Regions from separate parts of the Streptomyces caeni genome, predicted to be linked through region 2. Evidence: riboswitches for the same ligand, from Rfam matches in the RefSeq annotation. Region 2 holds a riboswitch; the other holds the start of a gene.
The links. Region 2 has a riboswitch for glycine ahead of gcvT (glycine cleavage system aminomethyltransferase GcvT). Riboswitches for the same ligand answer to the same signal wherever they lie in the genome.

Region 1 (17,314 bases), on a different contig from region 2:
GGCCGGCTCCTCGACCCCGCGGCCGACCGCCTCTACATCGCCTCAACACTGGTCGGCCTCACATGGCGCGGGATTCTCCCCCTCTGGTTGATTGCTGTACTTGTGGCACGGGAGCTGGTCCTGCTGGTGATGGTGGGCGTCCTCAGGCGCCATGGCTATCCGCCGCCGCAGGTGAACTTCCTGGGCAAGGCCGCGACGTTCAACCTGATGTACGCCTTCCCCCTGCTGCTCCTCAGCGACGGAAGTGGATGGATCGCGTCACTCGCTGCTATTTTCGGATGGGCGTTCGCCGGATGGGGTACAACGCTGTACTGGTGGGCAGGAGTCCTCTACGTGGTTCAAGTCCGCCGACTTGTCAGGGCGGACGCCATGGCCGATTGAGCCCGCAGATTGGGCGGCCGTAGTGGCTCGATGGCCCGCGCAGGAAAACTGCGGGACAATCTAGACGGGTGAAGTCGGCTAGACCGTCGTCTCTTCGAGGAGGACGCTTCCGACATGAAGGCCGTCGTAATGGCGGGAGGCGAAGGCACGCGCCTTCGCCCCATGACCTCAAGCATGCCCAAGCCGCTCCTGCCTGTGGCGAACCGCCCGATCATGGAGCACGTGCTGCGGCTGCTGAAAAGGCATGGGCTCAACGAGACCGTCGTCACCGTCCAGTTCCTGGCCTCGCTGGTCAAGAACTACTTCGGCGACGGTGAAGAGCTCGGGATGGAGCTCACCTATGCCAACGAGGAGAAGCCACTCGGTACCGCCGGGAGCGTGAAGAACGCAGAGGAAGCACTGAAGGACGACGCGTTCCTCGTCATCTCCGGTGACGCCCTGACCGACTTCGACCTCACTGATCTGATCAATTTCCACAAGGAAAAGGGCGCCCTGGTCACCGTCTGTCTGACGCGTGTGCCGAACCCGCTGGAATTCGGCATCACCATCGTCGACGACGAGGGCAAGGTCGAGCGCTTCCTGGAGAAGCCGACCTGGGGCCAGGTCTTCTCCGACACCGTGAACACGGGCATCTACGTCATGGAGCCCGAGGTTTTCAACTACGTCGAGCCCGATGTGCCCGTCGACTGGTCCGGCGACGTCTTCCCACAGCTGATGAAGGAGGGCAAGCCGATTTATGGCTATGTCGCCGAGGGCTACTGGGAGGACGTCGGCACGCACGAGAGCTATGTGAAGGCGCAGGCCGACGTTCTGGAGGGCAAGGTCGACGTCGACATCGACGGCTTCGAGATCTCTCCGGGCGTATGGGTGGCGGAGGGCGCGGAGGTGCACCCCGACGCGGTGCTGCGCGGGCCGCTCTACATCGGCGACTACGCCAAGGTGGAGGCCGGTGCGGAGATCCGGGAGCACACCGTCGTCGGCTCGAACGTCGTGGTGAAGAGCGGGGCCTTTCTGCACAAGGCCGTCGTCCACGACAACGTGTACATCGGCCAGCACAGCAATCTGCGCGGGTGCGTGGTCGGCAAGAACACCGACATCATGCGTGCGGCCAGGATCGAGGACGGCGCCGTCATAGGCGACGAGTGCCTCATCGGTGAGGAATCGATCGTTCAGGGGAACGTACGGGTCTACCCGTTCAAGACCATCGAGGCCGGCGCCTTCGTCAACACCTCGGTGATCTGGGAGTCCCGTGGGCAGGCGCATCTCTTCGGCGCGCGTGGTGTGTCCGGGATCCTGAACGTGGAGATCACGCCCGAACTGGCCGTCCGGCTGGCCGGCGCGTATGCCACCACCCTCAAGAAGGGGTCCACGGTCACCACCGCCCGCGACCACTCCCGAGGGGCACGGGCCCTCAAGCGCGCGGTCATCTCGGCCCTCCAGGCGAGTGCCATCGACGTACGCGACCTGGAGAACGTCCCGCTGCCGGTGGCCCGGCAGCAGACGGCGCGGGGCAGTGCCGGCGGAATCATGATCCGGACATCGCCCGGCGTGCCGGACTCCGTGGACATCATGTTCTTCGACGGGCAGGGCGCCGACCTGTCGCAGGCCGGCCAGCGCAAGCTGGACCGGGTCTTCGCGCGGCAGGAGTACCGCCGGGCCTTCCCCGGTGAGATCGGGGACCTGTACTTCCCGTCCAGCGTCTTCGACTCGTACACCGGGTCGCTGCTGCGGAGCGTCGACATCACCGGGATAGCCGAGTCGGGCCTCAAGGTCGTGGTGGACGCCTCGAACGGCAGTGCGGGGCTGGTTCTGCCGAGCCTGCTGGGCAAGCTCGGCGTGGACTCGCTGACGATCAATCCCGGTCTCGACGAGGCCCGGCCGACGGAGTCCGCCGACACGCGGCGGTCCGGGCTGGTGCGGCTCGGGGAGATCGTGGCGTCGTCGAGAGCGGCGTTCGGGGTGCGATTCGACCCCGTGGGCGAGCGACTGTCCCTCGTCGACGAGAAGGGGCGGATCGTCGAGGACGACCGGGCACTGCTGGTGATGCTGGACCTGGTCGCAGCCGAGCGACGCAGCGGCCGGGTGGCACTGCCGGTGACCACCACGAGGATCGCCGAGCAGGTGGCCGCGTACCACGGGACGCAGGTCGAATGGACGACCACCTCACCCGACGACCTCACCCGGGTGGGCCGGGAGGAGTCGACCATTTTCGGCGGTGACGGGCGCGGCGGGTTCGTCGTGCCCGAGTTCAGCAGCGTCTTCGACGGCACGGCCGCCTTCGTACGGCTCATCGGGCTGGTGGCGCGGACGCAGCTCACCCTCAGCCAGATCGATGCGCGGATCCCGCGTGCGCACGTCCTCAGGCGCGATCTCGCGACCCCCTGGGCCGTCAAGGGCCTGGTGATGCGCCGGGTCGTGGAGGCGGCGGGGGAGCGCTCCGTCGACACGACCGACGGCGTGCGGGTGGTGGAGGCCGACGGGCGGTGGGTGCTGGTGCTGCCCGACCCCGCCGAGGCCGTCACCCATCTGTGGGCCGAAGGACCCGACGACGCGTCCGCGCAGGCCCTGCTCGACGAGTGGTCGTCGGTCGTGGACAGCGCCGGCCGATAAATCGCACACCACGCGCGCGTGCCGGACAAGTGCCCCCAAGGGGGCCTGTCCGGCACGTCGGTGGGGCCATTCGGAGGTAGCCCACGCGACGTGCGACGATGTGCGGCATGCCGCAGCCGCCACCCGTTCGGAGCACAGCCTCGCGCCCCCCGCGTCCGGATGCCTCCATGTCGTTGCTCACCAACGTCATGGACCACAGCCTGGATGACGGGTACGCGGAGGCCGCCGCCCGGAAGACGGCCGACGACGCCGGTGGCATGCCCAGAACGGTGCGGGCCAAGCTCGGCCTCGCGGCCGGTCTGGTGCTCGCCGCGGTCGTGGTGACCGTGGGCGCCGCGCAGGCGCGCATAGCGGCACCGACGGTCGCCAAGGAACGCCAGGAGCTCATCGACCGGATCCAGCGGGAGACCGCGGCTGCGGACAAGCTCGAAGGCACGGTCGACAAGCTGCGCGACGACGTGAGCGCACAGCAGCGCGAGGCCCTGAAGATGCACGGGGGCAGCGGCCGAGCGGATCTGGTGGGGCTCCTGTCCGGCGCCGTCGCGGTGCACGGCCCGGGCGTGAAGCTGGTCGTGAACGACGCCAAGGAGGCCAGCACGGGGGGCGACGGCAACCCGCGTGAGACCTCCGGCTTCTCCGACACCGGACGTGTCCGCGACCGTGACATGCAGCGCGTCGTCAACGGCCTGTGGGAGTCGGGCGCCGAGGCGATCGCGATCAACGGGCAGCGGCTGACCTCGCTGTCGGCGATCAGGGCCGCGGGTGACGCGATACTGGTCGACAACAGGCCGCTGGTGCCGCCGTACACGGTGCTCGCGGTGGGGGACGGGCGGCGGCTCAGCACCAGGTTCCAGAACAGCGCCGACGGGCTGTACCTGCATGCGCTTCAGGAGAACTACGGGATCCGGACCGGCATCTCCGCCGAGAGCGACATCCGGCTGCCCGCCGCACCGAGTGTGACCGTACGTACAGCACAACCGAGCACAGAGAAGGGCACATCGTGATCGCCGTACTGGGCCTCGTCGTCGGAGTCGTGGTCGGCCTGTTGGTCCGGCCCGAGGTTCCGGCGGTCGTCGAGCCTTACCTCCCGATCGCCGTCGTCGCGGCGCTCGACGCCGTGTTCGGGGGCCTGCGGGCCATGCTCGACGGCATCTTCGACGACAAGGTCTTCGTGGTGTCGTTCCTGTCGAACGTGGTGGTCGCGGCGCTGATCGTGTTCCTCGGCGACAAGTTGGGCGTCGGCGCGCAGCTGTCCACTGGCGTGGTGGTCGTCCTCGGCATCCGCATCTTCTCCAACGCGGCGGCGATCCGCCGGCACGTGTTCCGGGCGTGAGCGCGATGAGCAACGAGGACCACAGGCCCGAGCCGCCGCGGGCCCCCGAGCACCGGCTGCGCAGGGAGTTGCCGCAGGAGGTCCCCGTGCCGGCGACCGGGACCGCACGGGCGCCGGACGAGGAGCAGGAGCCCGGGTCGGCGCTGAGCGGCCGCGGGCGTCTGGTGAAGGCCCTGTGGCCGCCGCGCGTCACGCGAGCCCAACTCATCGTCGCCCTCCTGCTCTTCGGCCTCGGCTTCGGACTGGCCGTCCAGGTCGCCTCCAACAGCGACGGCGGCAGCGCCCTGCGCGGCGCGCGCCAGGAGGATCTTGTGCGCATCCTCGATGAACTCGACGACCGTACGCAGCGTCTTCAGGACGAGAAGCAGGGTCTCGAACATCAGCGGTCCGAGCTGGAGAACAGCTCGGACCGGGCCGAGGAGGCCCGCAAGCAGACCGCCGAGAAGGAGAGGCAACTGGGCATCCTCGCGGGCACCGTGGCCGCGCAGGGGCCCGGTATCACGATGACGATCGAGGACACGAAGGGAACGGTCCAGGCGGACATGCTGCTCGACGCGATCCAGGAGCTGCGCGCGGCCGGGGCAGAGGCCATCCAGGTGAACGGCGTGCGGGTCGTCGCCGACACATATCTGTCGGATTCCGGCAAAAGTGTGAGTGTCGACGGGAACAAGATCAGCCAGCCTTATCGTTTCAAGGTCATCGGCAAACCGCAGGACCTCGAGCCGGCGCTGAACATCCCCGGAGGTGTGGTGCAGACTCTGGAGAAGGAGCAGGCCACGGTCACCGTGGAACGTTCCACGAAGATCGTCGTGGATGCCTTGCGAGCGGCGAAGCAGCCTGACTACGCTCGGTCGTCCCCCCAGTGAACCGCCGGTGCATGGAGGCGGTCCGGCAAGGGCATGAGGTTGCGGGGGGTCGGCGCACCGAATGGGTGGTGCGTGGTGGAAACTGTCTGGTGGATACGGACGTTGTGAAGATGTCCGGGTCGGCCGGTGTATGCAGTCAGGGTTCGTCCTGCCCCACGGGCGGGTCTGTTTCGGTCAAGGGGAATCGCCCGTGAAGTTGTTTGCGAAGTTGTTCGGCAAGAGCGCGCGAGAGGGCGGCGACAACGCGACTGCCCACCATCGCGCACAGCCGGGAGAGTCCGAGGGCCAGCGCCCGCTGTTCCGGGATCAGGTGGCTGGGCCGGGTGGTGACATGTCCGGAGGTCAGGGCGCGTCGTCGGTTGACCCCGCCGCTTCCGGCCGCATAGGTTTCGGGGACATGTCGGCCCTGGTGTGTTCAAGGTGCGGTCACCGCAATGCGGAGAACAGCCGCTTCTGCTCCAACTGCGGTGCGCCGCTTCGGGCCGGAGTGGTTCCGGAGCGTGCGTCGGAGACGACCTCCACGATCTCCATCTCGGGTCTGGAGGCGTACGACGCGGAGGCCACCGGCCAGACGCCGATGCCGACGCTGTCCCCCGAGGCGCAGGCGGCCGTCGACGCGCTGCCGCTGGGCTCGGCGCTGCTGGTGGTGCGCCGAGGCCCCAACTCGGGCAGCCGCTTCCTGCTGGACGCCGAACTCACCACGGCGGGCCGTCATCCGCAGAGCGACATCTTCCTGGACGACGTGACGGTCTCCCGCCGGCACGTGGAGTTCCGCCGCAGCCCGGACGGCACGTTCACGGTGGCCGACGTCGGCAGCCTGAACGGCACGTACGTGAACCGGGAGCGGATCGACCAGGTGGCGCTCTCCAACGGTGACGAGGTGCAGATCGGCAAGTACAGGCTGGTCTTCTACGCAAGTCAGCGGGGCATCTGACCCTCCCCCGGACTCCGTCCGGGGGGACCCCAGGGAAGGTCCATGCTTCAAACACCGAGCGGCGGTGCCGACAGTGGCACCGCCGCCGCGGACGGCGGCCTGATGAGCATCGGCACGGTGCTGAACGTGCTGCACGAGGAGTTCCCCGAAGTCACCGTCTCCAAGATCCGCTTCCTGGAGTCGGAGGGGCTCATCGAGCCGCAGCGGACCCCGTCGGGGTACCGCAAGTTCAGCGAACGGGACGTCGAACGGCTCGGTCAGGTACTGAGGATGCAGCGGGACCACTATCTGCCGCTGAAGGTCATCCGCGAGTACCTGGACGCCCTGGAGCGCGGCGAGGAGGTGCGGCTGCCGTCCCTGGGCCGGCAGCGCGACGCGGGTGACGGAGAGCTGCTCGGGGACCTGCTGGGCGATGCCGACACCGCGACAGGCGCGCGGATCGGCCGGGAGGAGCTGCTGACAGCCGCCGGGATCCGTGCGGAGCAGCTCGCGGAGTGGGAGTCGTACGGGCTCGTCGCACCGCTGCCGGACGGGACGTACGAGGCGGAGGCGGCCACGGTGGCCACTCTGGTGGCGGAACTGGGCCGGCATGGGATCGAGCCGCGCCATCTGCGGATGATGAAGGCCGCCGCGGAGCGCGAGGCGGGCCTGGTGGACCAGGTGGTGGCCCCGCTGCGACGCCACCGCAATCCACAGACCAGGGCGCACGCCGAGGCACGCGCGAAGGAACTGGCCGGGCTCGCGGTGAAGCTGCATGCCGCGCTGGTGCAGTCCGCCCTGGGCGCCCGCCTGCCCTGAGCCCTGACGTTCGCCGTCGGCGGATCGGGGGCCCGATCTGTGCCCGACTACCCAAACGTCCCGGGCACGGCCTAGGGTTGCTGTGTGAACGAGCTCGATGTCGTAGGTGTCCGGGTCGAGATGCCCTCCAACCAACCGATCGTGCTCCTGCGTGAAGTGGGAGGCGACCGTTACCTCCCCATCTGGATCGGCCCCGGGGAGGCGACGGCGATCGCCTTCGCCCAGCAGGGCATGGCGCCCGCGCGACCGCTGACCCACGACCTGTTCAAGGACGTGCTGGAGGCCGTCGGCCAGGAGCTCACGGAAGTGCGCATCACGGACCTGCGTGAAGGCGTCTTCTACGCGGAGCTGGTCTTCGCCAGCGGTGTCGAGGTGAGCGCCCGGCCGTCCGACGCCATAGCGCTGGCGCTGCGCACCGGAACGCCGATCTACGGCAGCGACGGGGTGCTCGACGACGCCGGTATCGCGATCCCGGACGAGCAGGAGGACGAGGTCGAGAAGTTCCGCGAGTTTCTCGACCAGATCTCACCGGAGGACTTCGGTACGAGCAGCCAGTGACCGCCTCCCTGCAGGCCCGGCCGACGCGGTGCGGTGACCGGGGCCGGCCGGGGGCTGCGTGCGTACACGGGGCTCTTCGCGCACGGGCCGCACCCGGCCGGGCGCGGAGGCCGTGGGAGAACACCCGGCGGCACGCGGAGCGGGCCGCTCCACGGGGTGGGGGCATGGATCGAAGACCAGTGCGATGTCCGGCGATCCTTCGCTCGGGCATTCGGCTAGCCTTTCCCCACGGGAGGGCACGGGAAACCACTCCTAGGGTGATTATCACTCGGCGTGCCGAGTGTGGCGATCGTTGACGCACCCCTGGTGACTGCCTACCGTCGAGAAGGCAAGTCAAGGACGGAGGTCGGCGTGAGAAGCAGCGGCGGCGGTACGGCTGGGGGTGCCCCCGGACGCAGTCCGGGAGGGAGCGGTCCGTATCCTTCCCCAAGCTCTCGGCTCCGTTCCAGCGGGGGGTACGCCCACCCCGGCGGTCCCGTGGGCTCCGCCGCCCAGCGGCCGGCGCCCGTGCCGGGCGGTGCTGGGGCGGCTTCCGAGGACATCGGCTACCGCGGTCCCACGGCGTGCGCCGCGGCGGGCATCACCTACCGGCAACTGGACTACTGGGCTCGAACGGGTCTCGTCGAGCCGAGTGTGCGCCCCGCCTACGGATCGGGGACGCAGCGGCTGTACAGCTTCCGGGACGTCGTGGTCCTCAAGATCGTCAAACGCTTCCTCGACACCGGGGTGTCGCTGCAGAACATCCGCGCCGCCGTCCAGCACCTCAGGGAGCGCGGTTTCCGCGACCTGGAGCGGATGACGATGATGAGCGACGGCGCGACGGTGTACGAGTGCACGTCGCCGGACGAGGTGCACTCGCTGCTGCAGGGCGGACAGGGCATCTTCGGCATCGCCGTGGGCGTCGTGTGGCAGGACGTCGAGAACGCGCTGTCACAGCTGCACGGAGAGCGCGTCGACACCGGTGAGACCATCGTCGGCCCCAATCCGGCGGACGAGCTGGCACGGCGCCGCAATCGGGCCGTCTGAGGCGCCGCCTGCCATACCGCGCTGTCAGTGGTGTAGGGCAGCATCGGAGATGTGAGAACCGCGCCCACGATCCTGCATCTCGACATGGATGCCTTCTACGCCTCGGCGGAGCAGGCGGCCAAGCCGAGCCTGCGCGGGAAGGCCGTCGTCGTGGGCGGGCTCGGACCGAGGGGCGTGGTGGCCACGGCCTCGTACGAGGCCCGGGCCTTCGGGGTCCACTCGGCGATGCCCATGGCCCAGGCGCGTCGGCTCGCGCCGCACGCCGCCTGTCTGGTGCCGCGCTTCGGGCTCTACCGCGAGATCAGCGAGCAGGTCATGGGCCTGCTGCGGGCTCTGTCGCCGCTGGTGGAGCCGCTCAGCCTGGACGAGGCGTTCGTGGACCTGGAGGCGGGGGGAGCGGCCTGGGACGAGGAGTCGGCACGGCTGGCCGGGGTGAAGCTGCGCGCGGACATCCGTGCCGTGACCGGGCTGACGGGCTCGGTGGGTCTCGCCGCCTCCAAGATGCTCGCGAAGATCGCCTCCGAGCGGGCCAAGCCGGACGGACTGGTGCTGATACGGCCGGGCACCGAGCGTGCGCTGCTGGGCCCCCTGTCCGTGCGGACGCTGCCGGGCGTCGGCCCCGCCACCGGGGACCACCTGAGACGGGCCGGGATCACCACCGTCGACGAGATCGCCGAGGCGGGCGAGGACGAGCTGGTGCGGCTGCTGGGCAAGGCCCACGGCCACGCGCTGTACGCCATGGCGCTGGCGCGGGACGAGCGGCCCGTGGTGGCCGAGCGGGAGACCAAGTCGGTGTCCGTCGAGGACACGTACGACGTGGACATCCACGACCGGATCCGGGTCGGCCTGGAGGTGCAGCGGCTCGCGGACAGGTGTGTGCGGCGGCTGCGGGAGGCCGGGTTGTCGGGGCGGACCATCGTGCTGAAGGTGCGGCGGTACGACTTCTCGACCCTGACCCGTTCGGAGACCCTGCGCGGGCCCACGGACGATCCCGCAGTGGTGCGGGAGGCCGCGGCGCGGCTGCTGGACTCCGTGGACACCACGGGGGGCGTACGGCTCCTCGGCGTGGGCGTCAGCGGGCTGGCCGACTACACGCAGGAGGACCTGTTCGCCCAGGCGCATCTCTCCGCAGGGGAGGCCGCGGCGGAGGAGCCCCTGGGGCCGGAGGGCGCGGACGGGCCCGCCGAGGAGCAGACCGCGTGGCCGGCCGAGCACGTCTGGCGCCCGGGACTCGACGTCCGGCACGCCGAGTACGGGCCCGGCTGGGTGCAGGGCAGCGGTCTGGGCCGGGTGACCGTCCGGTTCGAGACTCCCGGCTCGGAGCCGGGACGCGTGCGCACCTTCCGCACCGGCGACCCCGCGCTGGAGCCGGCGGATCCCCTGCCCCTGGTGCCGAGACCGCCCGGGGACCCGCCGGGGACGCGGCGAAGACCCGAGGGCGCCGAGCCGGGTGCCGCGCAGAACGCGGCCGGGGTCCGGTCGCAGAACGCGGCCCGGGCTCGGTGACGGGCAGGGCTCACGTCTCCTCCGATCCTGCGAGATGCCCGAACTCGCGGTCCGCCGGCGTGGGCGGTGCGGCCACGTCCAGGCCGTAGTGGTGGTAGAGCTGCAGCTCCTGCTCGGGGGAGAGGTGGCGTCCGACGCCGAAGTCCGGGGCGTCCTTGATCAGGGCCCGGTCGAAGGGAACCCGCAGTGTGCCCTCCACCAGTTCGCTGGGCTCCAGCGGGACGAACGCGTCCCTGCCGAACAGGCCCGTTCGTATGGCCGCCCACTCCGGTACACCGGTCGCGTCGTCGAGGTACACCTCGTCGACCGTGCCGATCTTGGCTCCGTTGCGGTCGAACGCCTTGCGGCCGATCAGATTCCGCGGATCGATGTCGGTCTGCACGGTCCCTCCAATTGGTCGCAATGCGGACTATGCACTACAAAAGAGCACATTCCGCTACATGGCCACTCGAAGGTTCCCTCGATGTCCCCGCTGGTACGCTGGCAAGCGGCTGCTGAACCCGTGCGGGAGAGTCCTCCGGAGCGATCCGGAGGCGCCGAAGGAGCAAATCCTCCCCGGAATCTCTCAGGCCCACGTACCGCACGGACGAGGTCACTCTGGAAAGCAGGGCAGGTGCCGACGGCTCCCGCTCTCACCGACGGTGAAAGCCGGAGCGCCTTGCGGCGGACCGGTGAAGCTCTCAGGTCGAGATGACAGAGGGGGAGGCCGTCGGGGCACCTTTGCCGTGGTGCCCTTCACAGGTCGCGTCAGACCAGGAGGCCTCCGCAATGACCGCCCACCGCATTCCGCTCGCCGAGCTCGAACAGGGGACGCCCTTCGAGCAGCGCCACATCGGGCCCGACCAGGAGGCGCGGGCCAAGATGCTCGCGCAGGTCGGCTACGGCTCGCTCGACGACCTCACGGACGCCGCCGTCCCGGATGTGATCAAGAACGCCGACGGCCTGGAGCTGCCGGGCGCGCGCACCGAGGCCGAGGTGCTGGCCGAGCTGCGCTCCCTCGCCGACCGCAACCAGGTCCTCGACTCCATGATCGGCCTGGGCTACTACGGGACCTTCACCCCGCCGGTGATCCTGCGGAACGTGCTGGAGAACCCCGCGTGGTACACCGCGTACACGCCGTATCAGCCGGAGATCTCGCAGGGCCGGCTCGAGGCCCTGCTCAACTTCCAGACCATGGTCGCCGACCTCACCGGCCTGCCGACAGCCGGTGCCTCCCTGCTCGACGAGGGGACGGCCGCCGCCGAGGCGATGGCGCTGTCCCGGCGCATGGGCAAGAACAAGAACGGCCTCTTCCTGGTCGACGCGGACGTGCTGCCGCAGACCGTCGCCGTGATCCGGACCCGTGCAGAGCCGACCGGCGTGGAGGTCGTGGTCGCCGACCTGGGCGACGGCATTCCGGCCGAGGTCGCCGAGCGGGAGATCAACGGCGTACTGATCCAGTACCCGGGCGCCTCCGGTGCCGTCCGCGACATCAGGCCCGTCGTCGCGCAGGCCCACGAGCGCGGCGCGCTCGTCACCGTGGCGGCCGACCTGCTCGCGCTGACGCTGCTGACCCCGCCTGGTGAGCTGGGCGCCGACATCGCCGTCGGGACGACGCAGCGCTTCGGCGTGCCCATGGGCTTCGGCGGGCCGCACGCGGGTTATATGGCGGTGCACGAGCGGTTCGCGCGCAGCCTGCCGGGCCGGCTCGTGGGCGTCTCCGTGGACGTGGACGGGCACAAGGCGTACCGGCTGGCACTGCAGACCCGGGAACAGCACATCCGCCGCGAGAAGGCCACCAGCAACATCTGCACCGCGCAGGTGCTGCTCGCCGTGATGGCCGGGATGTACGCCGTCTACCACGGGCCCGAGGGCCTGCGCACCATCGCGCGGCGCACCCACCGCTACGCCGCGATCCTCGCGGCGGGTCTGGCGGCGGGCGGGGCCGAGATCGTCCACGGCGCCTACTTCGACACGCTCACCGTGCGGGTGCCGGGCCGCGCCGACGCGGTCGTCGCCACCGCGCGCGAGAGCGGGATCAACCTGCGCCTCGTCGACTCCGACCACGTCTCGATCGCCTGCGACGAGACGACCACGCGGGCCCAGCTGGGCGCCGTGTGGACCGCCTTCGGTGTCGAGGCGGACGTCGAGGCGCTGGACGCGGGCACCGAGGACGCCCTCCCGCAGGCGCTGCTGCGCACCGACGACTACCTCACCCACCCGGTCTTCCACCAGCACCGCTCCGAGACCGCGATGCTGCGCTACCTGCGCCGGCTGGCCGACCGCGACTACGCGCTCGACCGCGGCATGATCCCGCTGGGCTCCTGCACCATGAAGCTCAACGCGACCACGGAGATGGAACCGGTCACCTGGCCCGAGTTCGGGCAGTTGCACCCCTTCGCGCCTGCCGAGCAGGCGCAGGGCTACCTCACGCTCATCCGCGAGCTGGAGGAGCGCCTGGCCGAGGTCACCGGCTACGACAAGGTCTCCCTGCAGCCGAATGCCGGCTCGCAGGGCGAGCTGGCCGGCCTGCTCGCCGTCCGTGGCTACCACCGTGCGCGCGGCGACCAGCAGCGCACCGTCTGCCTCATCCCGTCCTCGGCGCACGGCACCAACGCCGCGAGCGCCGCCATGGCCGGGATGAAGGTCGTCGTGGTGAAGACCGCGGAGGACGGTGAGATCGACGTCGAGGACCTGCGGGCCAAGATCGAGCGGTACCGCGACGAGCTTGCCGTTCTGATGATCACGTACCCCTCCACGCACGGTGTGTTCGAGGAGCACGTCGCCGACATCTGCGCGGCCGTGCACGAGGCCGGCGGCCAGGTGTACGTCGACGGCGCCAACCTCAACGCGCTGGTCGGCCTCGCCAAGCCGGGCCACTTCGGCGGGGACGTCTCGCACCTCAACCTGCACAAGACGTTCTGCATTCCGCACGGCGGCGGCGGCCCGGGCGTCGGCCCGGTCGGCGTGCGCGCCCACCTGGCGCCGTATCTGCCGAACCACCCGCTGCAGCCCGCGGCCGGTCCGGAGACGGGCGTCGGCCCGATCTCGGCGGCCCCGTGGGGCTCCGCGGGCATCCTGCCGATCTCGTGGGCGTACGTCCGGCTCATGGGCGGTGAAGGCCTCAAGCACGCCACGCAGGTGGCCGTGCTGTCCGCCAACTACGTCGCCAAGCGACTGGAGCCGCACTACCCGGTCCTCTACACCGGCCCGGGCGGCCTGGTCGCGCACGAGTGCATCATCGACCTGCGTCCGCTGACCAAGGCGACCGGTGTGACCGTCGACGACATCGCCAAGCGGCTGATCGACTACGGCTTCCACGCACCGACGATGTCGTTCCCGGTGGCCGGCACACTGATGATCGAGCCGACCGAGTCCGAGGACCTCGCGGAGCTCGACCGGTTCTGCGAGGCGATGATCGCCATTCGTGCGGAGATCGAGAAGGTCGGTTCCGGTGAGTGGCCCGCCGACGACAACCCGCTGCGGAACGCCCCGCACACCGCCGCCGCCCTCGGCGGGAAGTGGGAGCACCCGTACGGCCGGGAGGAGGCCGTCTTCCCGGCCGGCGCCGCGGCCGCCGACAAGTACTGGCCGCCGGTGCGCCGCATCGACCAGGCGTTCGGCGACCGCAACCTGGTCTGTTCCTGCCCGCCGCTGGACGCCTACCAGGAGTGATCGACGCCTGGCATGCGCCGGGGCCGGCCCGGAGCGTTCGTCTCCGGGCCGGCCCCTCGTATGCCGGGACAGCGGTGCCCCGTGTGTGCGGCTCAGGCGGCCGTCATCACCTGGTCGGTGCCCAGCGGGCGGTGCGGGGCGATGATCTGACCGTCGGGCAGAAGCTCACCGGTGTCCTCGAAGAGCAGAACGCCGTTGCACAGCAGGCTCCATCCCTGCTCCGGATGGTGCGCCACAAGGCGGGCGGACTCCCGGTCGGCGGATTCGGCGGTCGGGCACGGTGGCTGGTGCTGGCACATGGTGGTGGGGATCTTTCGCTCTGTTGTGAATTCTGAGATGGCTGTCGTGTCTGTCCCGCGGCTCGTCGCGTCGTTCATGCCGCCCCCCGTTGGCGATACGTCGGTCTGGAACCCAGTGTTGCCCCACGGGCGTCAATCCGCAGGGGTTTCGCAGCACCGCTCCTCACAGGTTCATGACGCACCACCCATGAGGACGGTTCATTCCAACTCCACTGTCCTTTCGGGTGGTTCACCGTGGCCGTAAGGGGCTAGTCCATGTGGGCCGACCAGCGGATCGTCCCTCGTACGAGCGTGGCGGGACACGGACGGGCGACCGGGCGGGAGCGTGCTTGACGGCCCGGATGAGCGTCGTGCCCCACGGCCGTCTCCGGCGGCGGGGCACGACGGGCGGCGGGACCTACGCGGGCGAGCCGAGCAGCGGCGCCGGAGTCACCCGAAGGGTGAGCACCGGGAGGAGTTCGGCGACGCGGTGCGGGCGGTGGGCGGCGATGCCGGGCGGCGCGGGCGCGAGCGGCACCAGGAGGTCGGTCGCCGCCGGGTGGCCCGCCGCACCGTCGGCGGCGCAGTCGCCGTGCAGCCACAGCGTCAGCATGTACAGCTCGGGCACGGACAGGAGCCTGGGCTGGTACGGCTGTTTCATGGCCTCTGCCTGGCTCAGGGCACGCTCGGTGGCGGCGATGTACGGGCCCTCGAAGAAGCGGGAGAACGCCCAGCCGTCGGGGGTGAGCATGGTCTCGGCGGCGGCCACGGCGCGGTTGCCGGCGCGGATGAGGAAGCGCCACCCGGCCAGCCGGGTTGCCGACGCGCCCGCAGGGGCGATCCGGTCGAGCACGTGGACGGGCAGCGGCATCTCCGGAGTGGTGGGTCCCTGAGCGGCGCGCAGGGACGGGGTGCGGGCCTCATGGACAACGGTGGGGGAACCGAGTGCCGTGAGGACGGAGCGGAGAGCGGGCGCGGGAGCCGGGGGGACATGCAGCGGCATGGTGGGTCGCCTCTCATTCGACAGGCACGGGTGCGCGGGGGCGGGCGGACGGCGCTGTCAGCTCTGGGGGGTCAGAGGGGCGGGAACTGTGCCCGGGCGATTGGAAGGCGCTGTGACGAGAGGGCTCAGGACCGCGATCGCCAACTCTCTGCCCCGTGTGCGAAGTTTATATGAAACGTGTTCACCGGGTGTTTCGGCTAGCCGTCCCGCGCGTGACGGGCAAGGGGATATCCGGTCGCTGATAAGTGCGGTTCGTCCCGATGCGGCACGAGTGCCCCGGCAGCGACCTCGGAATACTTGTCCGTAGCGGTCGGCTGGTTCTCGTCGGCGATTTTCCTCACATGGTTGCGCCCTGAAACTGCGTATGGCCGCATGCCTCGTGAATGTGCCCGGACACACCGCCTCCCAGCGTAGCGGGTGACGGCCCGGCGGGGGACGTTATCGATCGTGTTGCCGGGGCATCATCCACCGTGACCCGGGACAGCAGCGGCCGGATCGTCGGCCTGCCCATCCAAGGAGGGACACTTCGATGGGAGAGAAGGTCGTGGCAGGGCTGTTCGACCTGTCCGATCGCCAGCGCTACCGCGGCAAGCTCAGGCAGTGTCTGGCGGGACTGGAGCGCCTGCTGGAGGAGAAGCGGTTCGACCGCCCGAAGAACCTCATGGGCCTGGAGATCGAGTTGAATCTCGCCGGACCCGACGGCATGCCGAGAATGATGAATGCGCAAGTACTCGAAAAGATTGCGAGCCGGGATTTCCAAACGGAACTCGCCATGTTCAACCTGGAAGTCAACATCGCTCCGCACAGGCTGGGCGGCCGGGTATTCGACCGGCTCGCCGAGGAGCTGCGCACGTCACTCACCTATGCCGACCGGAAAGCGAACGAGGTCGACGCCGGAATCGTGATGATCGGCATTCTGCCGACGCTCGGCCGCGACGACCTCGTCTCCTCCAACCTCTCCGCCGTGGACCGCTACACCCTGCTCAACAACCAGATCGTGGCCGCGCGCGGTGAGGACTTCACGCTGGACATCGAGGGGGTGGAGCGGCTCGTGTGCACCTCGCGGTCGATCGCGCCCGAGGCCGCCTGTACCTCCGTCCAACTGCACCTGCAGGTCACCCCGGCGCGCTTCGCCGACGTGTGGAACGCGGCGCAGGCGGTCGCGGCGGCGCAGATCGCCGTCGGCGCCAACTCGCCGTTCCTGTTCGGGCGCGAGCTGTGGCGCGAGTCCCGGCCGCCGCTGTTCCAGCAGTCCACGGACACCCGGCCGCCCGAGCTGCAGGCGCAGGGTGTGCGGCCGCGCACGTGGTTCGGGGAGCGCTGGATCACCTCGGCGCAGGAGCTGTTCGAGGAGAACCTGCGTTACTTCCCCGCTCTGCTGCCGATCTGCGACGACGAGGACCCTCTGCGGGTCCTGAACGAGGGCGGCGTCCCCAAGCTTGCGGAACTCGTCCTGCACAACGGCACGGTGTACCGCTGGAACCGGCCCGTGTACGGCGTCGCCGACGGGGTTCCGCATCTGCGGGTCGAGAACCGGGTGCTGCCCGCCGGGCCCACCGTCACCGATGTGATCGCCAACGCGGCCTTCTACTACGGCGTCGTCCGCGCCCTGGCGGAGGAGGCGCGACCGGTCTGGACACGGCTGCCGTTCGAGGCGGCGGCCGCCAACTTCGACGCCGCCTGCCGCCACGGTGTCGAGGCACGCCTGCGCTGGCCGCGGCGCGGGCGCCATACCGGGACCACCGAGGTGGAGGCCGTGGACCTGGTGCGCGACGAGCTGCTGCCCCTCGCCGAGGCGGGGCTGGACGCATGGGGCGTCGAGCCCGCGGACCGTGACGTCTACCTCGGAGTGATCGACGAACGGTGCAGGCGGAGGACCAACGGGGCGAGCTGGCAGGCCGTCACCTTCCACCGGGCCCTGGAGCGGGGGATGGACCGGACCGCCGCGCTGGCCGCGACGACACGGAGGTACTGCGAGCTGATGCAGGCGGGAGAACCGGTGCACACGTGGCCGGCCGGACTGCCGGAACCCGTGCCGCTGGGATGAGCGGCCGATCGGGCGACTTGGCGTCCGCCGCCTCGGCGGCACGCGGGGCGCACGTGGCACAGGGGGCACACGCGGCGCCGAGGGCCGGTGGTGCCCGCGTCGTGACCGTAGGGCAAGCTGTGACGTGCTACGACGGTGGTGCCCCTCCCCGTTGAGTCCGTACCGTGACGAAGCCGTTTGACAGGACGAATGGGGGGAGGTACGCCCTTCGACTGGAGGCGGGAGTGCAGGTGGAGGCAGGGTCGGCGACCGGTTCTCATCCCACGGAGCAGCCGACGCGGCGGATTCTGCGGGACGAGACGCTGCTCGTGCTGGCTCTC
Region 2 (12,493 bases):
TGTAGTAGTGGAGGACCGCCGGGATGATGCCGGCGGCGCCGTTGGTGGGCGCGGTCACGACCCGTCCGCCGGCCGCGTTCTCCTCGTTGACCGCCATCGCGAAGAGCGTGATCCACTCCATCGCGCGGGCCGTGGGGTCGCCCTCGGCACGCAGCTGGCGGGCGGTGACCGCGGCCCGGCGGCGCACCTTCAGGCCGCCCGGCAGGATGCCCTCGCGGGACATGCCGCGCGCCACGCACGCCCGCATCACCCGCCAGATCTCCAGCAGTCCGGTGCGGACCTCCTCCTCGGTGCGCCAGGCCCGCTCGTTCTCCAGCATCAGCGAGGAGATGGACAGGCCCGTGTCGCGGGCCAGCGTCAGCAGCTCGTCGCCGGTGCGGAAGGGGTACTTCAGGACCGTGTCGTCCAGCCTGATGCGGTCCGCGCCGACCGCGTCCTCGTCCACGACGAACCCGCCGCCCACCGAGTAGTACGTCTTCGACAGCAGCTCGGCCCCCGAGGCGCCGTACGCCCACAGGGTCATGCCGTTCGCGTGGTAGGGGAGGGCTTTGCGGCGGTGCAGGACCAGGTCGTCGTCGAAGGAGAAGGCGATCTCGTGCTCGCCGAGGAGCCGGATCCGGCCCGACTCCTTGATCGCCTCCACCCGGTCGTCGGCCGTCTCCACGTCCACCGTGCGCGGCGAGGCCCCCTCCAGGCCGAGCAGCACCGCCTTGGGTGTGCCGTGGCCGTGGCCGGTGGCGCCCAGGGAGCCGTACAGCTCCGCGCGCAGCGAGACGACGGAGTCCAGCAGCTTCTCGTTGCGCAGCCGGCGGGCGAACATGCGCGCCGCCCGCATGGGGCCGACGGTGTGGGAGCTGGACGGGCCGATGCCGATCGAGAACAGGTCGAAGACCGAGATGGCCACGGAGGTCTCCTAGGGTCTCGACGGACACCGTTGTCCGTCGTGGGAGCTGGGATCCGGGGACGCGAGGCGCCCGGAGGGGGAGGGGATGGACGAGTGGTTCATGAGACGGGGCACCGCGCTCACCCACCAGTGTGCGCGGTGCCCCTGACGTATGTACGACAGAAAGCGTACGAAATCACTTCAGAACGGGGTACAGCGGATGCTTGTCGGTCAGGGCCTTCACCCGGGCCCTGAGCGACTGCGCGTCGTAGGACGGCTTCAGTGCCTCGGCGATGACGTCCGCCACCTCGGTGAAGTCCTCGGCCGAGAAGCCGCGGGTGGCCAGGGCGGGCGTACCGATCCGCAGGCCGGAGGTCACCATGGGCGGGCGCGGGTCGTTCGGGATCGCGTTCCGGTTGACCGTGATGCCGACCTCGTGGAGACGGTCCTCGGTCTGCCGGCCGTCCAGCTCGGAGTTGCGCAGGTCGACCAGGACGAGGTGCACATCGGTGCCGCCGGACAGCACGTCGACACCCACGGCCCTGACGTCGTCCCGGACCAGACGCCCGGCGAGGATCTTCGCCCCCTCCAGCGTCCGCCGCTGCCGCTCCCCGAACTCCTCCGAGGCCGCGACCTTGAACGCGACCGCCTTGGCGGCGATCACGTGCTCCAGGGGACCGCCCTGCTGACCGGGGAAGACCGCGGAGTTGATCTTCTTGGCCAGTTCGGCCGTCGAGAGGATCACACCGCCGCGCGGGCCGCCCAGCGTCTTGTGGGTCGTGGTGGTGACGACATGGGCGTGCGGCACCGGGTTCGGGTGCAGGCCCGCCGCCACCAGACCGGCGAAGTGCGCCATGTCGACCATGAGGTAGGCGCCGACCCCGTCCGCGATCCGGCGGAAGGCGGCGAAGTCCAGCCGGCGCGGATAGGCCGACCAGCCCGCCACGATCAGCCTCGGCCGGGACTCCTTGGCCAGGCGTTCCACCTCGTCCATGTCGACGACACCGTCGTCGCCGACGTGGTAGGCCACCACGTTGTAGAGCTTGCCGGAGAAGTTGATCTTCATTCCGTGGGTCAGGTGCCCGCCGTGCGCGAGGTTCAGACCCATGATCGTGTCACCGGGCTGCAGCAGCGCGAACATCGCCGCCGCGTTGGCCTGGGCGCCCGAGTGCGGCTGCACATTGGCGTGCTCCGCGCCGAAGAGCTCCTTGACCCGGTCGATGGCGATCTGCTCGACCACGTCGACGTGCTCGCAGCCGCCGTAGTAGCGGCGGCCGGGGTAGCCCTCGGCGTACTTGTTGGTGAGCACCGAGCCCTGGGCCTCCATGACCGCGACCGGGGCGAAGTTCTCCGAGGCGATCATCTCGAGGGTGGACTGCTGACGGTGCAGCTCGGCGTCGACCGCGGCGGCCACGTCGGGGTCGAGCTCGTGCAGGGGCGTGTTGAGAACGGACATGTGTGCTACGGCTCCTCAGCCGGCGGTGTGGGCGTCGTACTCGTCGGCGGAGAGCAGGTCGGCCGGCTCCTCCGTGACACGCACCTTGAACAGCCAGCCGCCCTCGAACGGGGCCGAGTTCACCAGCGACGGGTCGTTGACGACGTCCTCGTTGATCTCGGTGATCTCGCCGGTGACCGGGGCGTAGAGGTCGCTCACGGACTTGGTGGACTCCAGTTCACCGCAGGTCTCGCCCGCGGTCACGGTGTCACCGACCTCCGGGAGCTGGACGTACACGACATCGCCGAGGGCGTTGGACGCGAACTCCGTGATGCCGACCGTCGCGACGCCGTCCTCGGCGGCCGACAGCCACTCGTGCTCCTTGCTGTAACGCAGCTGCTGGGGGTTGCTCATGGCCTGGATTCTCCTGTACGCGCGGGAGGGGTGGTGAGTTGGGGACTGCTGGGGTTGCTCCTGAGCAGGGCGGACGGGCGCGGTGGCACGTCCGGCCCGCGCCCAGTGTCTACTTCCGGCGTTTGTAGAACGGCAGCGCCACGACCTCGTACGGCTCGTGGCTGCCCCGGATGTCCACCGCGACCCCGGTGGTGCCGGGCGCGGAGTGCGCCGCGTCGACGTACGCCATCGCGATCGGCCGGCCCAGGGTGGGGGAGGGGGCGCCGGAGGTGACCTCGCCGACCACCTCGCCACCGGCGACGACCGGGTACCCGGCCCGCGGGACCCGCCGGCCCTGCGCGACCAGGCCGACCAGCACGCGCGGCGGGTTCTGCGCGGCCCGCTCGGCGGCCTCGCGCAGCGCCGCGCGCCCCACGAAGTCGCCCTCCTTCTCGAACTTCACGACCCGGCCGAGCCCTGCGTCGAAAGGAGTCAGGGACGTGCTGAGTTCGTGCCCGTACAGGGGCATGCCCGCCTCCAGGCGCAGCGTGTCCCGGCAGGACAGCCCGCACGGGACGAGGCCGACGGGCGCGCCCGCCTCGGTCAGCGCCCGCCACAGCTTCTCGGCGTGCTCGGGGGCGACGAACAGTTCGAAGCCGTCCTCGCCGGTGTATCCGGTGCGCGCGATGAGGGCCGGGACGCCGGCGACCGTGCCGGGCAGGCCCGCGTAGTACCTGAGGCCGTCCAGGTCGGCATCGGACAGGGACTTCAGGATGCCGGGGGACTCGGGGCCCTGGACGGCGACGAGGGCGTAGGCGTCCCGGTCGTCGCGCACCCGGGCCTCGAAGCCGGAGGAGCGCTCCACCAGCGCGTCGAGCACCACCTGGGCGTTGGAGGCGTTGGCGACGACCATGTACTCCTGTTCCGCCAGCCGGTACACGATCAGGTCGTCGAGGATGCCGCCGTCCTCCCGGCAGATCATCGTGTAGCGGGCGCGGCCGACGCCGACGGAGGACATGCTGCCCACCAGGGCGTGGTCCAGGAACCGGTCCGCCTCGGGCCCGGTGACCGTGATCTCGCCCATGTGCGAGAGGTCGAAGAGACCCGCCTTCGTCCGGACGGCGACATGCTCCTCGCGCTCGGAGCCGTACCGCAGGGGCATGTCCCAGCCGGCGAAGTCGGTCATCGTCGCGCCGAGCGAACGATGCAGGGCATCGAGCGCGGTACGGCGCGGGGGGCTGCTGCTCATCGGTTGTGCTCCCAGGGCGATGGAGTCCCCGCGCGGGCAAAGCCGGGCGTGGGGAGGACGGGGTCGTTCCTCCCCATCTGTCATCGGAACCTGAGAGGTTCGCCATGACTCCCGCGGCGGGTCGTCACGGCTTGCACCTTGGGTGGAGCCACTGGTCGGCGGCCCGCTTTTCAGATGTGCCTCGCCCGCGCGGTACGGGGCCTGAGAGATTCAAGGGAGGGACTTGCTCCTTCGGCGCCCGGGCACATGTCGGTGCCCGGAACTCTCCCGCGCGGATTCAAGCGGCCGGTATGCAGTTGGCGCGCTCATCATCGCATGCCGCGCCTGCACGTGGCAGACCGCATCTGTAACCGGCTTGTGGCGGTACGGGCACGAAACCGCGAGACACCGTGCATTACCTTCTCTTTACGCTCGACGGGGACAGGTACGTCCCGGCCCCAAGGGAGGACGATCACGGTGAACAGGACCACGGCATACGCCACGACCTCGGGCGTCGCGGTGCACAAGCAGCCCGGAGCCACGGCCCTGGAGAACCGCGGCCCGCTGCCGACGGCCGTGGTCCGCGATCTGCGCGACCGCACGGGCCGCAGCCCGCGCGGGCTCACCTTCGGCGCGGCCGACCTCGTCGTGGTCACCGGGCTGCCCGGCAGCGGCAAGTCCACGCTCATGCGGCGCGCCGTGCGGGGCACCCGCATCGACTCCCAGGACACCCGCGACCGCTGGGACACCCGCCTGGCCGGTGTCCTGCCGTACACGGTCTACCGCCCCCTCGTCCGCCTCGCCCACTACGCGGGCCTGCGCCGAGCTCTGCGCGCGGGCACGGCGGTGGTCGTGCACGACTGCGGCACGCAGGCGTGGGTGCGCGGCTGGCTGGCCCGGGAGGCCCGCCGTCGCGGCGGCACGCTGCACCTGCTCGTGCTCGACGTCGGCGCGGACACGGCGCTGGCGGGCCAGCGCAGCCGCGGCCGCGGCGTCTCGCGCTACGCGTTCCTCAGGCACCGCCGGGCGACGCGGCGGCTGCTGCGCTCCGTCGAACGGGGCCACCTGCCGCGGGGCTGCGGCTCGGCGGTCCTGCTGGACCGGGACGCGGCCGATGCCCTGCGCCGGATCGGTTTCGCCGGCTGACCGGCCCCGGGCGCGCAGGCGTTAGCCTTTCCAGCCACAGCAGTGGTTCTGAGCAGGCGGTAGGCAGATGGACTTCCCGGCGGATCTTCCCGCGGACTTCCCCGCACAGGCGCACCCCCATCCGCACGGCGGATGGCCGGGCAACGAGTTGGAGGAGGTGCTCTCCGCCTCGCTCGGTGTCCCCTCGGCCGCCGGCCGGATCCTCGAGGTCCTCGGCCGCAGCTTCCTCTGGGTGCCGCTGCCGGACGGCGGCGGCCCGCACAGCGGCACCCTCGACCTGCCCACCCTGGACATCGAGGGCCAGGCGTACGTGCCGGTGTTCAGCTCGGAGGAGCAGTTCCGGCAGGCCGTCGGCCACCACATGTCGTACACGATCGCGCCCGCCGCCGAGTTCGCCCGCGGGCTGCCCCCGCAGGCCGGCATCGCGGTCAACCCGGGCGGCGTGGTCGGGGTGCCGTTGCCGCCCGAGGCGGTGGCCGAGCTGTGCCGGGCCGGGCGCACCCCGCTCGACGGCCCGGCGAGCGGCGGCCGCGTCCGTCTGTTCGAACCCGATTGGCAGGACGACCCGGTGGACTTCCTCGCCGCCGCGTCGGCCGAGTTCGACCAGACCGGTGTGGTGGTCACCGCGCGCCGCTGCCTGGCCGTGATCGAGACGGCCGACCCGGTCATGTTCATCGGAGTCGAACTCGCCTCCACGGAGGCCGACCCGCAGGCGCTCCCGCTGGAGGCACTCGGCCGGGCGCTCGGCAAGGTGCCGGTCGAGACACCGGTGAACATGGTGTTCCTGGACATGGCCCAGGACCCGGTGGGCGACTGGCTGCGGGAGCGGGTGCGGCCGTTCTACCAGCGCGGTCACTGAACGGCCCGCCGGCGGTGGACGGCACGCGGCCGGCGGCGGGGGCGCCGCGCCCCCAGGGCGGGGCGCGGCCCACGGCGGCGCGGCACGCGTCGCGTTGCTGTCGCAGGCGCGCCGTAACCTGGTTTCATGACCGGAGCGGGAGGCGCTCCCGGCCGGGGGCCGGGTCGGCTCCCGGACAGTGGAGAATGGCCCGGTCGGGGTGGTACGGCTGACATCCGCGTGCAACGCGCGGGAGGCATCCGTGGGGACTGCCGGGTTTGTCGTGAAGGGGCGGTAGAGGGTGAGCGCGTCGGGCACGGCCGCGGCCGGGCAGGTCGAGCACATGCTGCGCCAGGTGACGCCCGGGCGCTACGACGCCTACGAGGCGCTCCTCCACGTGCTGGCGACCCCGTCGTCCGGCCAGGTCTGGATGCTGCTGTGGCACGGCCAGGCCGGCTCGCCCGACGCCCAGTACGGGGCCATGGAGGTGGGCGGCCACGGCTACGCCCCCTGTGTCACCTCCGCTCAGGAACTGTCGGCCAGCGGCTGGAACCGCTCGTACGAGGTGGTCGACGGCCTCGACGTGGCACGCACCCTCTACCCGGACCACCACGGCCTCTGGCTGAACCCGCACGCGCCCGGCGGCGGCGTCGGCATCCCCTGGCTGGATCTGCGCCGCATCGCCACCGGTTTGGAGCGCCAGCCCGCGGGCCCCCTCAGACTGTCGGAACCGGCCATCGAGATCCCCCAGTTCTACGCCCTCCTCGCGCAGAACGCGCACCGGACGCCCGCCGTGCGCTCACTGCGCCGCGCCTGGGTGCAGCCCGCGCTGGGGGCGCCTTACCTGGCGATCGGCCTGGACGTGTACGACACCTCGCCGCCCGCCGTCGACTCGGTGCGCGCGATGATGCAGCAGTCCGTCGTCGCCGCTCCCGAAGGACTGCCGGTGTCGACCGTCGTGATGTCCGACGAGTACGACCCGGTCGCAATGTGGCTCCGCGCCCGCGCCCGCCCCTTCTACGACCGCGAGGCCCACGCGGCACCGGCCCAGGCCCCCGCGGCCGGCGGCTACGGCTATCCACCCGTCCCCGGCGCATACTGACCCGGACGGTTCCGAGCCCTCGGACGCGTCCGGCGGCGGCAGCGTCTCTCCGCGCGTAGATGAGAGCGAATGGGGTGGATTTCTCTCCGCATATCCCTTTCGTTCTCGTCCGGCCCGCGTTACCTAGTGTCCGGATAACGGAACCCTCCTGCTCGCATCACGTTTACGCATCCATTCACCGTCAAGTCTGGCAACAGATCGCAGAACCGTTGAAGACTCCCGCACCAGGGGTGTCTCGCCCCTGCGTACGACGGACTGAAGACGCCGCTACCGCGGCGAGTGCGGGCCGGCCACCGCCGGTTGAGAGGGGTCCCTGCCACATGACGGCACCATTGCACGAGCCGACCGCGGAAGCGGCCCCGAGCGCTGCCGAGGAGGCTGCGGTTGCCGGCGCCGGGGTGAAGGCCGTACAGGGGCGTTCCCTGGGCCGGATCGCCTGGGAGCGCCTCAAGCGGGACAAGCTCGCCCTCACGGGCGGCGTCGTCGTGCTCGTGCTCATCGCGCTCGCCCTGCTCGCACCGGTGATCACGAACCTGGTCGGCCAGGACCCGGACGCCTACCACGAGAACCTGATCGACCCGCTGTTCGGCACCCCCAAGGGGTCGCTCGGCGGCCTCAGCGGCGACCACCTGCTGGGCGTGGAGCCGGTCAACGGCCGCGACATCTTCGCGCGCGTCCTCTACGGCGCCCGTGTCTCGCTCCTGGTGGGCTTTCTGTCCGCCATGGTCGCCGTCGTCCTGGGCACCGTGCTGGGTATCCTGGCCGGCTTCTTCGGCGGCTGGGTCGACTCGCTCATCAGCCGCGTGATGGACGGTCTGCTGGCCTTCCCGCAACTGCTGTTCACGATCGCCCTGGTCTCCGTCATGCCGAACGACATGCTGGGCCTGACCGGGTCCAGCGTGCGCGTGTTCGTGATGATCCTGGTCATCGGCTTCTTCGGCTGGCCCTACATCGGACGCGTGGTGCGCGGCCAGACGCTCTCGATGCGCGAGCGCGAGTACGTCGAGGCCGCCCGATCGCTGGGCGCGGGGCGGTTCTACATCCTGTTCAAGGAGCTGCTGCCCAACCTCGTCGCGCCGATCATCGTCTACACGACGATGATGATCCCCACCAACATCCTCACCGAGGCGGCACTCAGCTTCCTGGGCGTGGGCGTCAAGCCGCCCACCTCCTCCTGGGGGCAGATGCTTTCGAGCGCGATCGACTACTACGAGTCGGACCCCATGTACATGGTGGTCCCGGGTGTGGCGATCTTCATCACCGTTCTTGCCTTCAACCTCTTCGGCGACGGCGTGCGGGACGCGCTGGACCCGAAGGGCTCCCGCTGACTGCCGTACCCCAAGCGTCCCGTGGCACATGCACGGGGTCTCTCATCAATCCGGAGGATCCGAGATCGTGACTACCCAACGCACCTCAGGGCGGCGTAAGCAGGCGTTGGCCGCTGCTGCCGCGGTCGCCGCGCTGCTGACCACGGCGGCGTGCGGCGGCGGCAATGACAACGGCGGCGGGTCGAAGACCGGTGCGGCCGGCTTCGACGCCGCCAACAACAAGGTCGCCCAGGCCTCCGAGGTCAAGAAGGGCGGCACGCTGAAGTTCGGTGGTGCCCAGGACGCCGACTCGTGGGACACCACGCGCGGCTACTACGGCTTCATGTGGAACTTCGCCCGCTACTACAGCCGCCAGCTCGTCACGAACCAGACGCAGCCGGGCAAGGCCGGCGCCGAGCTGACCCCTGACCTCGCCACCGGGCTCGCCAAGGTCACCGACGGCGGCAAGACCTACACGTACACCCTGCGTGACGGCGTCACGTGGGAGGACGGCAAGCCGATCACGTCCAAGGACATCAAGTACGGCATCGAGCGCGTCTGGGCGCAGGACGTGCTGTCCGGCGGCCCGGTGTACCTGAAGGACGTCCTCGACCCCAAGGGCGAGTACCAGGGCCCCTACAAGGACACCAGCAAGGACAAGCTGGGCCTGAAGGCCATCGACACGCCGGACGACAAGACCATCGTCTTCCACCTCCCGCAGGCCAACTCGGACTTCGAGGAGATGCTGGCCCTGGTCTCGGCCTCCCCGGTCCGCCAGGACATGGACACCAAGTCCAAGTACGGTCTGCACCCCTTCTCCTCCGGTCCGTACAAGTTCCAGTCCTACAGCCCGGGCAAGAACCTGACGCTGGTCCGCAACACCGAGTGGAAGCAGTCCTCGGACCCGATCCGCAAGGCGTACCCGGACAAGATCACCGTCCAGTTCTTCTCGGACGCCAACCAGCTGGACCAGCGCCTGCTCAACGGTGACCTGGACCTGGACGTCAACCAGACCGGCATGTCGCCGCAGGGCCGCACCACCGCCCTGAAGGAGCACAAGGCCAACCTGGACAACCCGGTCTCCGGTTACATCCGCTACGCGGTCTTCCCGCAGAGCGTGAAGCCGTTCGACAACGAGCACTGCCGCAAGGCCGTGATCTACGGCGCCGACCACGTGTCGCTGCAGACCGCCCGCGGCGGCCCGGTCGCCGGTGGTGACATCGGCACCAACATGCTGCCCCCGTCCGTCGCGGGTGCCGAGGGCCAGAAGTACGACCCGTACGAGCTCGCCGGCGCCAACAAGAACGGCAACGTCGCCAAGGCCAAGGAAGAGCTGAAGGCCTGCGGCAAGCCCAGCGGCTTCACGACCACCATCGCGGTCCGCAACAACAAGCCGGTCGAGGTGGCCACCGCCCAGTCCATGCAGGCGTCGCTGAAGAAGGTCGGCATCACCGCGCAGATCGACCAGTACGACGGCTCGCAGACCACCGGCATCATCGGCAGCCCCGCGAACGTCGCGAAGAAGGGCTACGGCATCATCATCATGGGCTGGGGTCCGGACTTCCCGTCCGTCCAGGGCTTCGGTCTGCCGCTGTGGGACAGCAAGTACATCCTGCCGAGCGGCAACTCCAACTACGCGCTGATCAAGGACAAGGCGATCGACGGCCTGTTCGACCAGTACGTCAACACGCTGGACGACGCCGCCAAGACCAAGATCGCCACGGAGATCAACCACAAGGTCATGGAGGGTGGCTACTACCTGCCCTTCGTCTTCGAGAAGTTCATCAACTGGCGCTCGGACAACCTGGCGAACGTCTACACGACCGACGGCTACAGCGGCATGTACGACTTCGTCAACCTCGGTCTGAAGTCCCCGAAGTAAACCCGGCACACCCGCCGTACGGCACGAAAGGCAGGTGAAGGCCGGCGCAGCGTGAGCGCGGGCCATCGGACGACCTCCGATGGCCCGCGGTCCGCGGCGGGCCGTTAGCTGTGCTCGCTTACCTCATCAGGCGGCTGTTCGCCGCCGCAGTGATGCTCGTGGTCATCGTCATGGTGGTTTTCGGCATCTTCTTCCTCGTCCCCAAGTGGGCGGGCGTGGACATCGCCTCGAGCTTCGTGGGCAAGCAGGCCGACCCGGCCGCCGTCGAGGCGGTGCGGCAGAAGCTCGGACTCGGCGACCCGATCTACTCCCAGGTCTGGGAGTTCTTCAAGGGCATCTTCGTCGGCCGCACCTACTCGGGCGGCGGGGACGTGACCCACTGCGCCGCCCCGTGCTTCGGCTACTCCTTCCGCAGCGAGCAGGCCGTCTGGCCGGTGCTGACCGACCGCTTCCCGGTGACCCTGGGCCTCGCGCTCGGTGCCGCCGTGCTGTGGCTGGTCTTCGGTGTCGCGGCGGGTGTGCTCTCCGCGCTCAAGCGGGGCAGCATCTGGGACCGCGGCGCGATGGTCGTCGCCCTGGCGGGTGTCTCCCTCCCCATCTACTTCACCGGTCTGCTCAGCCTGGCGATCTTCGCCTTCGGCCTGAAGTGGATCGACGCGCAGTACGTGCCCCTCGACCAGAGCTTCGGCGGCTGGTTCGGCGGCATGATCCTGCCCTGGATCACCCTCGCGTTCCTGTACGCGGCGATGTACGCCCGGATCACCCGCGCCACCATGCTGGAGATCCTCGGCGAGGACTACATCCGCACCGCGCGCGCGAAGGGCCTCAAGGAGCGGGTCGTCATCGGCAAGCACGCCATGCGCTCGACGATGACGCCCATCCTGACCATGCTCGGCATGGACCTCGGCGCCCTCATCGGCGGCGCCATCCTGACGGAGTCCACGTTCAACCTGCCCGGTCTCGGCCGGGCCGTGCTGGACGCCATCAGGAACCAGGACCTGCCCATCATCCTGGGCGTCACCCTGATCACTTCTCTCGCGGTGCTGATCGCCAACCTCGTGGTGGACGTCCTGTACGCCGTGATCGACCCCCGAGTGAGGCTCGCATGACCGAACTCAGCAAGAGCGGAGCCGCCGTGGGCGAGCCCACGAGCGGTTCGCCCAGGCCGAGCGCCTTCCTCGAAGTGCGCGACCTGAAGGTGCACTTCCCGACCGACGACGGCCTGGTCAAGTCCGTCGACGGGCTCAGCTTCCAGTTGGAGAAGGGCAAGACCCTCGGCATCGTGGGCGAGTCGGGTTCCGGCAAGTCGGTGACCTCGCTCGGCATCATGGGCCTGCACACCGCAGGCCAGTACGGCAAGCGCAAGGCGCAGATCTCCGGCGAGATCTGGCTGGACGGCACGGAGCTGCTGTCCGCCGACCCGGACCACGTGCGCAAGCTGCGCGGCCGCGAGATGGCGATGATCTTCCAGGACCCGCTGTCCGCGCTGCACCCGTACTACACGATCGGCCGGCAGATCGTGGAGGCGTACCGCATCCACCACGACGTCGACAAGAAGACCGCCCGCAAGCGGGCGATCGACATGCTCGACCGGGTGGGCATCCCCCAGCCGGACAAGCGGGTCGACAGCTACCCGCACGAGTTCTCCGGCGGTATGCGCCAGCGCGCGATGATCGCGATGGCGCTGGTCAACAACCCCGAGCTGCTCATCGCGGACGAGCCGACCACCGCGCTCGACGTGACCGTGCAGGCGCAGATCCTCGACCTGATCCGCGACCTGCAGAAGGAGTTCGGCTCCGCGGTCATCATCATCACCCACGACCTGGGCGTCGTCGCCGAACTGGCGGACGACATCCTGGTGATGTACGGCGGCCGCTGTGTCGAGCGGGGCCCGGCCGACAAGGTGTTCTACGAGCCGCGGCACCCCTACACATGGGGCCTGCTCGGCTCGATGCCGCGCCTCGACCGCGAGCAGCAGGACCGCCTGATCCCGGTCAAGGGCTCACCGCCCTCCCTCATCAACGTCCCGTCCGGCTGCGCCTTCAACCCGCGCTGCCCGTACGCCGACATCCCGAAGGACAACGTCACCCGCACGGTCCGGCCCGAGCTGGCCGAGGTCGGCAGCCGGCACTGGGCCGCCTGCCACCTGACGCAGGAGCAGCGGGAGCGTATCTGGACCGAAGAGATTGCGCCGAAGCTGTGAGCGAGAACCCCAAAGACGCGGCAGTGACGATTCCTGCTCAGAGCGGCGGTGCGACCCTCACCAAGGACGCCGCCCC

Region 1: it holds a riboswitch for glycine, as region 2 does, so the genes downstream of both, gcvP (aminomethyl-transferring glycine dehydrogenase) here and gcvT (glycine cleavage system aminomethyltransferase GcvT) in region 2, are expected to answer to the same signal.

What each region holds. Positions count from the first base shown of each region.
Region 1 is NZ_JBHUDX010000051.1:432-17,745, forward strand. Features, by position in the region: gene ACFSL4_RS18960 (CDP-alcohol phosphatidyltransferase family protein) at 1-381, shown strand, start outside; gene ACFSL4_RS18965 (sugar phosphate nucleotidyltransferase) at 496-2,991, shown strand; gene ACFSL4_RS18970 (DUF881 domain-containing protein) at 3,090-3,995, shown strand; gene ACFSL4_RS18975 (small basic family protein) at 3,992-4,324, shown strand; gene ACFSL4_RS18980 (DUF881 domain-containing protein) at 4,330-5,190, shown strand; gene ACFSL4_RS18985 (FHA domain-containing protein) at 5,252-6,124, shown strand; gene ftsR (transcriptional regulator FtsR) at 6,167-6,922, shown strand; gene ACFSL4_RS18995 (bifunctional nuclease family protein) at 7,007-7,480, shown strand; gene ACFSL4_RS19000 (MerR family transcriptional regulator) at 7,832-8,506, shown strand; gene ACFSL4_RS19005 (DNA polymerase IV) at 8,558-10,012, shown strand; gene ACFSL4_RS19010 (PRC-barrel domain-containing protein) at 10,023-10,394, opposite strand; glycine riboswitch at 10,508-10,603, shown strand; gene gcvP (aminomethyl-transferring glycine dehydrogenase) at 10,781-13,666, shown strand; gene ACFSL4_RS19020 (DUF5999 family protein) at 13,759-13,965, opposite strand; gene ACFSL4_RS19025 (hypothetical protein) at 14,363-14,947, opposite strand; gene ACFSL4_RS19030 (glutamate-cysteine ligase family protein) at 15,477-16,994, shown strand; gene ACFSL4_RS19035 (CPBP family intramembrane glutamic endopeptidase) at 17,219-17,314, shown strand, end outside.
Region 2 is NZ_JBHUDX010000099.1:27,848-40,340, reverse strand. Features, by position in the region: gene ACFSL4_RS31980 (L-serine ammonia-lyase) at 1-904, opposite strand, end outside; gene glyA (serine hydroxymethyltransferase) at 1,080-2,339, opposite strand; gene gcvH (glycine cleavage system protein GcvH) at 2,355-2,732, opposite strand; gene gcvT (glycine cleavage system aminomethyltransferase GcvT) at 2,842-3,960, opposite strand; glycine riboswitch at 4,028-4,140, opposite strand; glycine riboswitch at 4,141-4,240, opposite strand; gene ACFSL4_RS31960 (AAA family ATPase) at 4,411-5,085, shown strand; gene ACFSL4_RS31955 (enhanced serine sensitivity protein SseB) at 5,153-5,944, shown strand; gene ACFSL4_RS31950 (enhanced serine sensitivity protein SseB C-terminal domain-containing protein) at 6,225-7,025, shown strand; gene ACFSL4_RS31945 (ABC transporter permease) at 7,346-8,353, shown strand; gene ACFSL4_RS31940 (ABC transporter substrate-binding protein) at 8,421-10,214, shown strand; gene ACFSL4_RS31935 (ABC transporter permease) at 10,325-11,323, shown strand; gene ACFSL4_RS31930 (ABC transporter ATP-binding protein) at 11,320-12,417, shown strand; partial or broken gene ACFSL4_RS31925 (ABC transporter ATP-binding protein) at 12,441-12,493, shown strand, end outside.